2 regions of the Mesorhizobium sp. BE184 genome follow, and region 1 is predicted to be linked to the other one. Evidence: predicted binding sites of a transcription regulator. Region 1 holds the regulator's gene; the other holds the start of a gene.
What was found. The regulator LexA, encoded in region 1, represses DNA repair genes until DNA is damaged. The targets are predictions, from matches to a motif close to TGTTCNNNNTGTGTTCNG.
Positions count from the first base shown of each region.

Region 2: a site for LexA is predicted at 2,522-2,539, ahead of J2X35_RS02200 (sel1 repeat family protein). Genes of this name have one in related genera too.

Region 1 covers NZ_JAVDVU010000001.1:1,349,474-1,354,473, forward strand. Annotated here, with positions in the region: gene trpC (indole-3-glycerol phosphate synthase TrpC) at 1-685, shown strand, start outside; gene moaC (cyclic pyranopterin monophosphate synthase MoaC) at 687-1,184, shown strand; gene glp (gephyrin-like molybdotransferase Glp) at 1,184-2,389, shown strand; gene lexA (transcriptional repressor LexA) at 2,530-3,252, shown strand; gene J2X35_RS06660 (ComEC/Rec2 family competence protein) at 3,333-5,000, opposite strand, start outside.
Region 2 covers NZ_JAVDVU010000001.1:467,358-472,357, forward strand. Annotated here, with positions in the region: gene J2X35_RS02180 (AMP nucleosidase) at 1-1,242, opposite strand, end outside; gene J2X35_RS02185 (hypothetical protein) at 1,318-1,512, opposite strand; gene J2X35_RS02190 (hypothetical protein) at 1,545-1,700, opposite strand; gene J2X35_RS02195 (DUF2147 domain-containing protein) at 1,881-2,216, opposite strand; gene J2X35_RS02200 (sel1 repeat family protein) at 2,663-2,929, shown strand; gene J2X35_RS02205 (YitT family protein) at 3,167-3,787, opposite strand; gene J2X35_RS02210 (acetyl/propionyl/methylcrotonyl-CoA carboxylase subunit alpha) at 3,784-5,000, opposite strand, start outside.

The DNA of each region.
Region 1 (5,000 bases):
CGCTCTGCAGGCCAAGCGCGCAGCCGGCAAGATAGGTTTGATCGCCGAGATCAAGAAGGCGAGCCCTTCCAAGGGCCTCATCCGCGCCGATTTCGATCCGCCTTCTCTCGCCGCAGCCTATGCGAAGGGCGGCGCGGCGTGCCTGTCCGTGTTGACCGACCGGCCCTCCTTCCAGGGCGCGCCGGAGTTCCTGACCGGGGCCCGCAACGCCGTGTCCCTGCCGGCGCTGCGCAAGGATTTTCTCTTCGACCCCTATCAGGTCCATGAGGCGCGGGCCTGGGGCGCCGACGCCGTCCTCATCATCATGGCCAGCGTCGATGACGCGATGGCGGCCGAACTTGAGGATACGGCGTTTTCGCTCGGGATGGACGTTCTCATCGAAGTGCATGACGAAGCCGAGACCGAGCGGGCGCTTCGGCTGAAATCAAGGCTGATCGGCATCAACAATCGCGACCTGCGCACCTTCGAGACGACGTTGCAGACCTCCGAACGGCTCGCCTCGATGATCCCGAACGATCGCCTGCTGGTGTCCGAAAGCGGCATCTTCACCAATGAAGATTGCCGCAGGCTGCAGAAAAGCGGGATCGATACCTTCCTGGTCGGCGAAAGCCTGATGCGGCAGCCCGACGTGACGCAAGCGACGCGCGCGCTGCTCAGCCTCGACATCGCCGCGGCGCAGGCCTGAGATGGCCGGCGATTCGCTGCCCGTCCCAGGCCTCACCCATATCGGCGCCACCGGCGAAGCCAACATGGTCGATGTCGGCGGCAAGGCCGAGACTGTTCGCTTCGCGGTGGCCGAAGGGTTCGTCTCCATGCAGCCGGAAACGCTGCGCATGATCCTCGACGGCAATGCCAGGAAGGGCGACGTGCTGGGCACCGCGCGCATCGCCGGTATCATGGCCGCCAAGAAGACGCATGAGCTGATCCCGCTCTGCCACCCGCTTCTGCTGACCAAGGTGTCGGTGGAGATCGAGCCCGACGAAAGCTTGCCGGGCTTGCGCGTGACGGCGCAAGCCCGCGTAACCGGCAAGACAGGCGTGGAAATGGAAGCGCTGACGGCAGCCTCCGTCGCCTGCCTGACCATCTACGACATGGCCAAGGCCGTAGACCGGGCCATGGTCATATCCGGCATTCGGCTGAAGCTGAAAAGCGGCGGAAAATCAGGCGATTACGAGGCGGCGTGATGGCGCTTGTTCCAGTCGCCGAAGCACTGCAGCGCCTGCTGGACGGCGTTGAGCCCTTGCCCGCCGAGAACGTCGCGCTGCACGAGGCTTTCGAGCGTGTCCTTGCACAGCCTCTGGTCGCCCGGCGTACCCAGCCGCCCTTCCACGCTTCCGCCATGGACGGCTACGCGGTCAAGGCGGCCGATGTGTCGACCGCGCCCGCCCAGCTCACCGTGATCGGCGCCGCGCCGGCTGGCCAGGGATTTGCCGGTACTGTGGAGCGCGGCCAGACAGTGCGTGTCTTCACCGGCGCACCGCTGCCGGCGGGTGCCGACACGGTCGTCATCCAGGAAAACGTCCGCGCCACCGGCAACGGCGTCATTGAGGTGCTGGAACCGGCCAGCCCTGGCCGCAATGTGCGAAAGGCCGGCCTCGATTTTGCCGACGGCGACGTCGTCCTTGAAAAAGGCCGGCTGCTCGATCCCGCGGCCCTTTCGCTGGCGGCTTCGGCAAACTATCCGCGAGTCCCCGTCATCGGCCAGCCGCTCGTCGCCATCATCGCCACCGGCGACGAATTGATGCTGCCGGGCGCTGAACTCGGGCCAGACCAGATCATCTCGTCCAATGCCTATGGCGTCGCCGCCGCGGCCCGCTCGGTTGGCGCGCAAGCCATTGATCTCGGCATCGCCAAGGACAGCAAGGACGCCATCGCAGCCCTGGTGCGCAAGGCGGTGGCGGCTGGCGCAAACGTCATCGTCACGCTCGGCGGCGCTTCCGTCGGCGATCACGATCTCGTCCACGACGTGCTCACCGGCGAGGGCATGACGCTGGATTTCTGGAAGATCGCCATGCGTCCCGGCAAACCGCTGATGTTCGGGCGCATGGGGCCCATCCGCTGCGTTGGCTTGCCTGGCAACCCGGTGGCGAGCCTCGTTTGTACGCAGCTGTTCCTCAAGCCGCTGCTGGCCCGCCTTGGCGGGCGGCAATTCGTGCAAGACATCCGCGAGGCACAGCTTGCCGCCCCGATGGCCGAAAACGACCAGCGCCAGGATTATGTGCGCGCCGTCGTCCACGATGGAGCAAGCAGCCTAACGGCGACGCCTTTCAGCGTGCAGGATTCGTCCATGCTGCGCATGATGGCCGACGCCAACGGCCTGATCGTGCGCGAGCCTTTCGCCCCCGCCGCCGCAGCCGGGGACCCGTGCAAGGTGCTGATGCTGCGCTGACGCCCGCGTGGCGGCGGGCTTGCTGAACAAAACGTCAACACATTCATTAAACTTTAAACGGTTGCGGAACACAACTGGAACAGATAGTGTTTGTTCTGGGTTTGTTTTTTCGATTCTGTTCGACACCCTTGGGGGCCGCAATGCTGACGCGCAAGCAACATGAACTGCTTCTTTTCATCCATGAAAGGCTGAAGGAAAGCGGCATTCCCCCTTCCTTCGACGAGATGAAGGAGGCGCTGGATCTGGCTTCGAAGTCGGGCATCCACAGGCTCATCACGGCGCTGGAAGAGCGCGGCTTCATCCGCCGGCTGCCGAACCGCGCCCGCGCCCTGGAAGTGCTTCGCCTGCCGGATTCGATCGCGCCAGGTCTCAACGCCGCGCGGAAATTCTCGCCCGGAATTATCCAGGGTGGCCTCGGCAGGCCGCAACCGAAGGAGCCGACCCGTCTGCAGGCCGCCGGCAACGACGACGATGCCGCCGCCGCCATTTCCATTCCCGTCATGGGCCGCATCGCCGCCGGCGTGCCGATCGACGCCATCCAGCACAAGACCCATTCGATTTCCGTGCCGCCGGACATGATTTCGGGCGGCGAGCACTACGCGCTCGAGGTCAAGGGCGATTCGATGATCGAGGCCGGCATTTTCGACGGCGACACGGTCATCATCCGCAACGCCAACACCGCCAGCCCCGGTGAGATCATCGTCGCCCTGGTGGACGACGAGGAGGCGACCCTCAAGCGCTTCCGCCGCAAGGGCGCATCCATCGCGCTGGAAGCGGCGAACCCCGCCTATGAAACCCGCATCTTCGGCCCCGACCGGGTCAAGGTGCAGGGTCGGCTGGTCGGGCTGATCAGGCGCTACTGATCCGGATCAGCGGCTTGGCTTGGCTTGGCTTGACGTATCGAATCCGACACGCGGCTTGGAGTTTGCCGCGCATGGTTGCGTCATTCATCTTCCGAATTTTGCTCGTCTTCCGCATTTCGTCTTTGACGGCTCGCGTCCTGGCGTGACCGGCGCTCGAACGGCGGCAGTCCCCTCGCCTCGCGCGAGAACTGCCGCTGCACGTGCCAGGGCCGGTAGTCGCCAACGATGGCGAACTGGATTTCCGCTGGCGCGGCGGCTGACTGCGGAGCGAAATACACGGCGGCGCTGCCCGATTGCGCAAGCTCCTGTCTGGTGATGACCGCAACCAGCGGGTCATGGCAGGGATCGGAAGCGGTTGCGTCGTCGATGACGATCAAGGCCGCGAATCCGCAGGCATTGCCGGCCGACCGTTCGTCCTTCACCCGCGCCACGATTGCCCCCGAGACGTGCCGCGCCACGCAACTGTCCGGTGTGCAGAGAAATGGCGTGCCGGGCGGGAGGTCGAGCGCGCCGGTTGTGACCAGCCTTGTTTCTTCGCCTTTGAGGGTTTCGGGCCCGATCACAGTTTCCGCATCAAGCGCGCGACGCCAGTTGTCGATGGTGAACTGGTTCGGCTTCGGCCGATTGACGGCGAGTTCGCCGCCGCCGATCGGCATGGCGATCAGATGCGCATCCTCCGCGACCAGGACGTCCGGCGTTCGCACGCTCGGCATGGCGAGTATGCCGCCAAGCGCGAACGGAATGGCCGCCAGGCGCAGCCGGGTCGTCGCCACGGTCGCGATCACCAGCGCGACGGTGACGAGCAGGACGGACTGGATGGACACCAGCCCGACCGCATCGACTGGCGACCGCACGGAAATCCAATCGGAGATGGCGATCATCGCCGTCAGCCCCTTTCCCACCACGTAGAGAAATGGCCCGTCGGCGCCGAACGGCATGGCGATGGCGGAGAGCACCGCGAAGGGCATCACCGCCAGCGAGACGATGGGCATCACGGCGAGGTTGGCGAACAGGCTGAGCGGCGACACGCGCTGGAAGTGCCACATGGCGAACAAGGCGGTGGCGCTGCCGGCGATGATCGTGGTCGCGGCGATGCCGACCCCGGCGCTGAAGAACCGGCCCGTGAGATCGGCGAGGAGTGAGCGCTCCGCCGGCGGGCCGCTTGCGCTTTTGGTCGCGCGGTAGTCCGACCACCACGCATAGGCGCCAACCAGCGCCGCGGTCGCTGCGAACGACATCTGGAAGCTCGGGCCGACCACCTCGTGCGGCGACACCAGGATGACGATGACCGCCGAGATGGCGAGGTTGCGCATGGTCAGCGCCGCGCGGTCGAACAGCACCGCCGTCAGCATCACCGCCAGCATGATGAAGCTGCGCTCGGCGGCGACAACGACGCCCGAAATGGAAAGGTACGCCGCGATCGAAAACAGCGCCGCCGCGGCGGCATATTTCTTCACCGGGCGTCGCGAAGAAAAGCCGGGAAACAGCGCGAAGGCGGCGCGCAGCATCACCATCACCGTGCCGGCGACCAGCGCCATGTGCAGCCCGGAAATCGAGATGATGTGGTAGATGCCGGTGCGCCGCATCGCCTCGTTGATCGGCTCGGGAATGCCGGCGCGCACGCCGACCATGAGGGCGGCGGCGATTTCGCCTTCCGGTCCGCCAATGGTGGCGCGGATGCGGCCTGCGATGGCGTCGCGGATATTCTGCACCGCCGTCGCCAGCCGCGCCTTGAGCGGCACCTCCTT
Region 2 (5,000 bases), 880 kb from region 1:
GGCGCGCGATTGCGACAGCCGCTGCACCGGCCCGCGCTGGTCGCGCAGTTCCCAGTTGCGGTTGTCGATGGTGGCGACCGTGCCGGTGCGCATGATGCGCTTGAGATCATAGCCGGATAGTCCGGTGACTTCCGCGACCGCTTCCTGCAACGCCACCTGGATTTCGGCCAGCGGCGGAATCGGCACCCACACCGGCAGATCGTCGTCCAGGACATGGTCCTCACGCACATAGGCGTGCGCCAGCACATAGTCGCCCAGTGCCTGCGTGTTGCGCAGCCCGGCGCAGTGCCCGAGCATCAGCCAGGCATGGGGGCGCAACACCGCGACGTGATCGGTGATCGTCTTGGCGTTGGAGGGCCCGACGCCGATATTGACCATGGTGATGCCGCCATTGTCCGGCTTCTTCAAATGATAGGCGGGCATCTGTGGCAGGCGCGGCGGCGTCGCCCCCTCGCTGGGATGCCGCTCGCCCGCCCTGGTGACGACATTGCCCGGTTCGACGAACTCCATATAGCCTTCGCCGCCATTGGCCATCTGCTCGCGCGCCAGCGCGCAGAACTCGTCGATATAGAACTGGTAGTTGGTGAACAGGACGAAGTTCTGAAAATGCCGCGGGCTGGTTGCCGTGTAGTGCGACAGGCGGTGGAGGGAATAGTCGATGCGCTGCGCGGTGAAAGGCGCCAGCGGGCGGGCCTCGCCCAACGCCACCTCGAACGTGCCGTTGGCGATCTGGTCGTCGGTGCCGTCGAGGTCCGGCACGTCGAACAGGTCGCGGATCGGCCGCTGGATGCGCTCGGCCGCCGCGCCGTCGACATGCGTGCCTTCGAGAAAAGCGAAATGCAGCGGGATCGGCGTTTCGGATTCCGACACGGTAACCGGGACGCCATGGTTGCGCATGATCAGCCGCAACTGCTCAAGCAGGTAGTTCTCGAACAGATCCGGACGCGTGATGGTGGTGGAGAAATGACCTGGCGTTGGCATGTGGCCATAGGCCTGGCGTGAATCGATCTGCGTGAACGAATTGGTTGTCACGCCGAGCGCCGGATAAAACGCCCGATAGCGCCGGTTGATGTCGCCGCCGGAGGCCAGTCCATCGAAGGAGTCGCGCAGGAATCCGGTATTGCGTTCGTAGAGCGTCTGCAACGCGGCGACCGCCTCGGCGGCATCGTCGAAGCTTTGCCGCTTGAACGGCTCCGGCATTGCGACGGTCTCGATAGCCTGCGGGTAGATTCGTTTTTCCATGGCTCAATATAGGCTGCGGCAGCGACGCTTGGGAGGGGGGCGGCGTCGAAACCTGTCAGCCGGCGGAAAGGGCGGTCAATCCCTCTGCAGGCTGACCAGCAGCACGAAGCCGGCGCCCTTCTTCTTCATGGCCGGAGCGTCGATCGTCGCACCTGTGTCGGCCCGCATCATCGGCACGGCAAGCACCGGCGCCGCCAGCACCATGAGGATCAGGGCCGTGCGCGGCAGCAGGCGCAGGATAATCCGGAGATTGGCGGCGAGGCGGTTCATGGCTTTGGTGCTTTCTCTTTTATCTTTGTCGCTCAGCGTTGGTTTTGGTTCATGCAGAAGGTGCAGTTTCGCGGGCTTGCCGTTTCCCAGTCGCGGGTCGGGCGGCTCGCTTCAGCCACAATGATGGCGAATCCCATGCCGAACAGCGTTGTCAGCAGGCAAACGATGGTAAAGCGGCGCGCAAGCATTGGGGTCTCTCCCTCGATGCTGGCGAGTATGCCCGGATGCGGCTGAACCCTCTCTGAGGTCGCCGTTCATCTGCGGTTCAAGATGATTGACGCCGTCTTGACGCCGGGCGGTTCGTGCCGGCAGGCACAAAAAAACGGGGCCTCGCGGCCCCGTCCCTTGTTTTATCTATCCGCCTGGCCTCAGAGCTTGTTCCAGGTCTGGCTCTTGCAGATCAGGCCGCCGAGCACGCAGCCGCTCATCTTGAGCGTGCTGCCGGTCAGCGTCGCCTTGCCCGAATAGGTTTTGTCGGTTGCCGGATCGGTGATGCTGCCGGTGTATTTGTTGCCGCCGGCCGCTTTCAGCCTGCCGATGTTCTTGCCTGCGTGCTTGCCGGTCTTCAGCGTGATCGAGCCGCCGCCGGTAATCGCAGCCGTCTCGCCGGACTGGGTCTTCCAATTACCGTCGATCGGGTCAGCCATGGCCGATCCCGCCATGATTAGGGTGGCCGCCAGGGCCATGCTCACTTTACGAAACATCTAGGTCCTCCCTGCGGGATGCCGGTTTGGCTGCTTCAGCCAGCCTCACCCCTTACGCAAACGTAAGCTAATTCAGGTTTCCGGGAAACGAAAGCGGTGCCGCTAGGGAAGATGCGCAATTTTGCGGTCGCTCCGCATCGGGTTTCCGCCTCTCGCGAGACAGGTTTTAAAGCGCTCGTCATTTTGCCAAGCGTTTCCGTGGTTAGCGAAGTCTTGAATTCGCAGGCGCGCATTTTCATCGATTTTTTTGCAAATCCCCGGTTCGCCGGGCTTTCTATCCTTAACGGTTTCTCACGTTTACTTCTTGTTTTAGCTTTGTTTTCTTCCAATTAAGCAAGCCATTTAACGACGGATTCAAGCCTCGCCGGCATTCTCGGAAGCATCGAAAGAGCAGCCCCACGGGACACGGGAAGGCGGCTCTCGGGAGCCAGACAGGGGATAAGAAAATGGCACGTTTTGAAATGCTCGAAGCCGGCGTCGGCGTTATCGGTGCGAACGCCCAGGCAGACATTCTCTTCGAACTCGGCATGATGTACGCCACCGGCCGCGACTGCGATACCGATCTCGTCGCCGCCCACAAATGGTTCAACATTGCCGCCATCAAGGGCTCGACGCGCGCCGCCGAGCTGCGCTCGGAGCTTTCGGCGACAATGTCCAAGGCGGAAGTGGCGCAGGCGCTGCGCGAAGCCCGCGAATGGATGACCATGCACTGACACCAGTTGCGCGTCTCAGGCGCAATCAGGGCAGGGCTTTGTAAGGCCCGCCCCAAGAACCAGAACGCGGCGGCCCGCTGGCGGGCTAGCCGCGCATAGAACAGGGAAGCGGGCAGACTGGGCACGGGGGCGCCCGGAGTGACCTTGCAGTGAAAGCCGCGACCGGTCGAGACAAGACCGGCGCGGCTTCCGCGTTTGGCGGCGACTGCCATTCGAAGCGCGGCTCGGGCCGGATAATCAGCTCATGCCGACATAGCGGCCCGGCCGATGGTTGATCGCCACCGTCATGTTGAGCGCGGCGGCGCCGATCACCGAAAGCAGCACCTGCCGCCAGTCCACGACGAAAAACGACACCGCCAGTATGGTCAGATCCACCGCGAGCGAGAAATAGCCGGCGCGGATGCCGTGATTGTCCTGCAGGTAGAGCGCCAGCACGTTGAAGCCGCCGAGACCGGCCCGGTGCCGGAAAAGGATCAGCAGGCCGGTGCCCATCAGCCCGCCGCCGACAATGGCGGCATAGACAGGATTGAGACTGGAGAAATCAACCAGGCCCGGCACGATCCGCGACAGCAGCGAAAAGAAGGCGACGGCGAGGAAGGTTCGGATGGTGAAGGGCCAGCCCATGCGCTTCACTGCCAGATACCAGAACGGCAGGTTTATGATGAAGAAGATCGGCCCGAAGGCGTAGCCGGTCGCATACTGGATGAGCAGCGCGATGCCTGCCGAACTGCCGGTCAGAAGCATGGCGTGTTGGTAGAGCACGAGGCCGAGAGAAACGAACACCGTGCCCCAGAAGATCGCCAGCGCGTCCTCGAGCCAGCTGTGCTTTTCGATGTTCGAGGGCTTCGTCGCGGTCACGGCTGTTCGGCCATGCGCACCAGAACGGTCCCGTCCATCACCTGGGCGCCCTCTGTGACGATCTCGGCAATGATGCCGTCATGCGGCGCGGTGATCGTGTGTTCCATCTTCATCGCCTCGAGGATGAGAAGCGGCTGGCCCTTGATAACGTCGTCGCCGCTGGCGGCCCGCACGATCTTGACGAGGCCGGGCATCGGCGCCCGTAGGAAATCGCCGGCTCCGCCAGCTTCGTCGGCCTTTGCCAGCGGATCTGGCACGGTGAACGTATAGCTGGTCGCGCCTGCGAATACGGTGACGTGTCCCGGCCAGCGGGTGAGGCGGGCATTCTGCGACAGACGGTGCGTCGTGCCATCGCCGATATCGACGGAACTGAGGCCATTTTCGAAGGACAGTGAGGCTGCGATCTCCTGCTCGCCGAATTTCAGCGCGATACGCCGCGGCGTGGCGTGGAAATGCGCGTAGCCGGCAAGCGACGACCACGGATCGTTCGAAGCAGTCTGCGGTTCGAAGCCGGACGCGGCCAGCGCTGCGGTCGCGACAATGCTTTCGCCGGGTGACGGGGCCGCCGTCAGCGTATCCTGCTTGCGGCCGATCAGGCCGGTATCGACATCGCCCGTCGCAAATTCAGGATCGGAAGCAAGCGCTGCGAGAAAGGCCGTGTTGACAGTCGAACCCGCAACTTCCGTTTGCGCCAGCGCCCTTTGCAGTCCTGCAAGCGCCGCCGCGCGATCCGGGCCATGAACGACCAGCTTGGCGATCATCGGATCGTAGAAGGGCGAGATGGCGTCGCCCTGGCGGACGCCAGTTTCGACGCGCAGGCCGCACCCGGACGGAGCGTTGGCGGGAAATTTAAGGTGATGCAGCGTGCCCGTTGCCGGCAGGAAGCCACGGCCGGCATCCTCGGCGTAAAGCCGCGCTTCGAAAGCGTGGCCTTCCAATTCGATTTCATCCTGGCTTTTCGGCAGCCTCTCGCCGGCGGCAACCCGCAACTGCCATTCGACCAGATCGATGCCGGTGATCATTTCCGTCACCGGATGTTCCACCTGCAGGCGTGTGTTCATTTCCATGAACCAGAAGCGGTCGGGCCGCAGCTCCTCCGAGGCATCGACGATGAACTCGATCGTGCCGGCGCCGGAATAGGCGATCGCCTTGGCAGCCTTCACCGCCGCGTTGGTCATGGCAGCCCGCATCTCGGCGTTCATGCCTGGGGCGG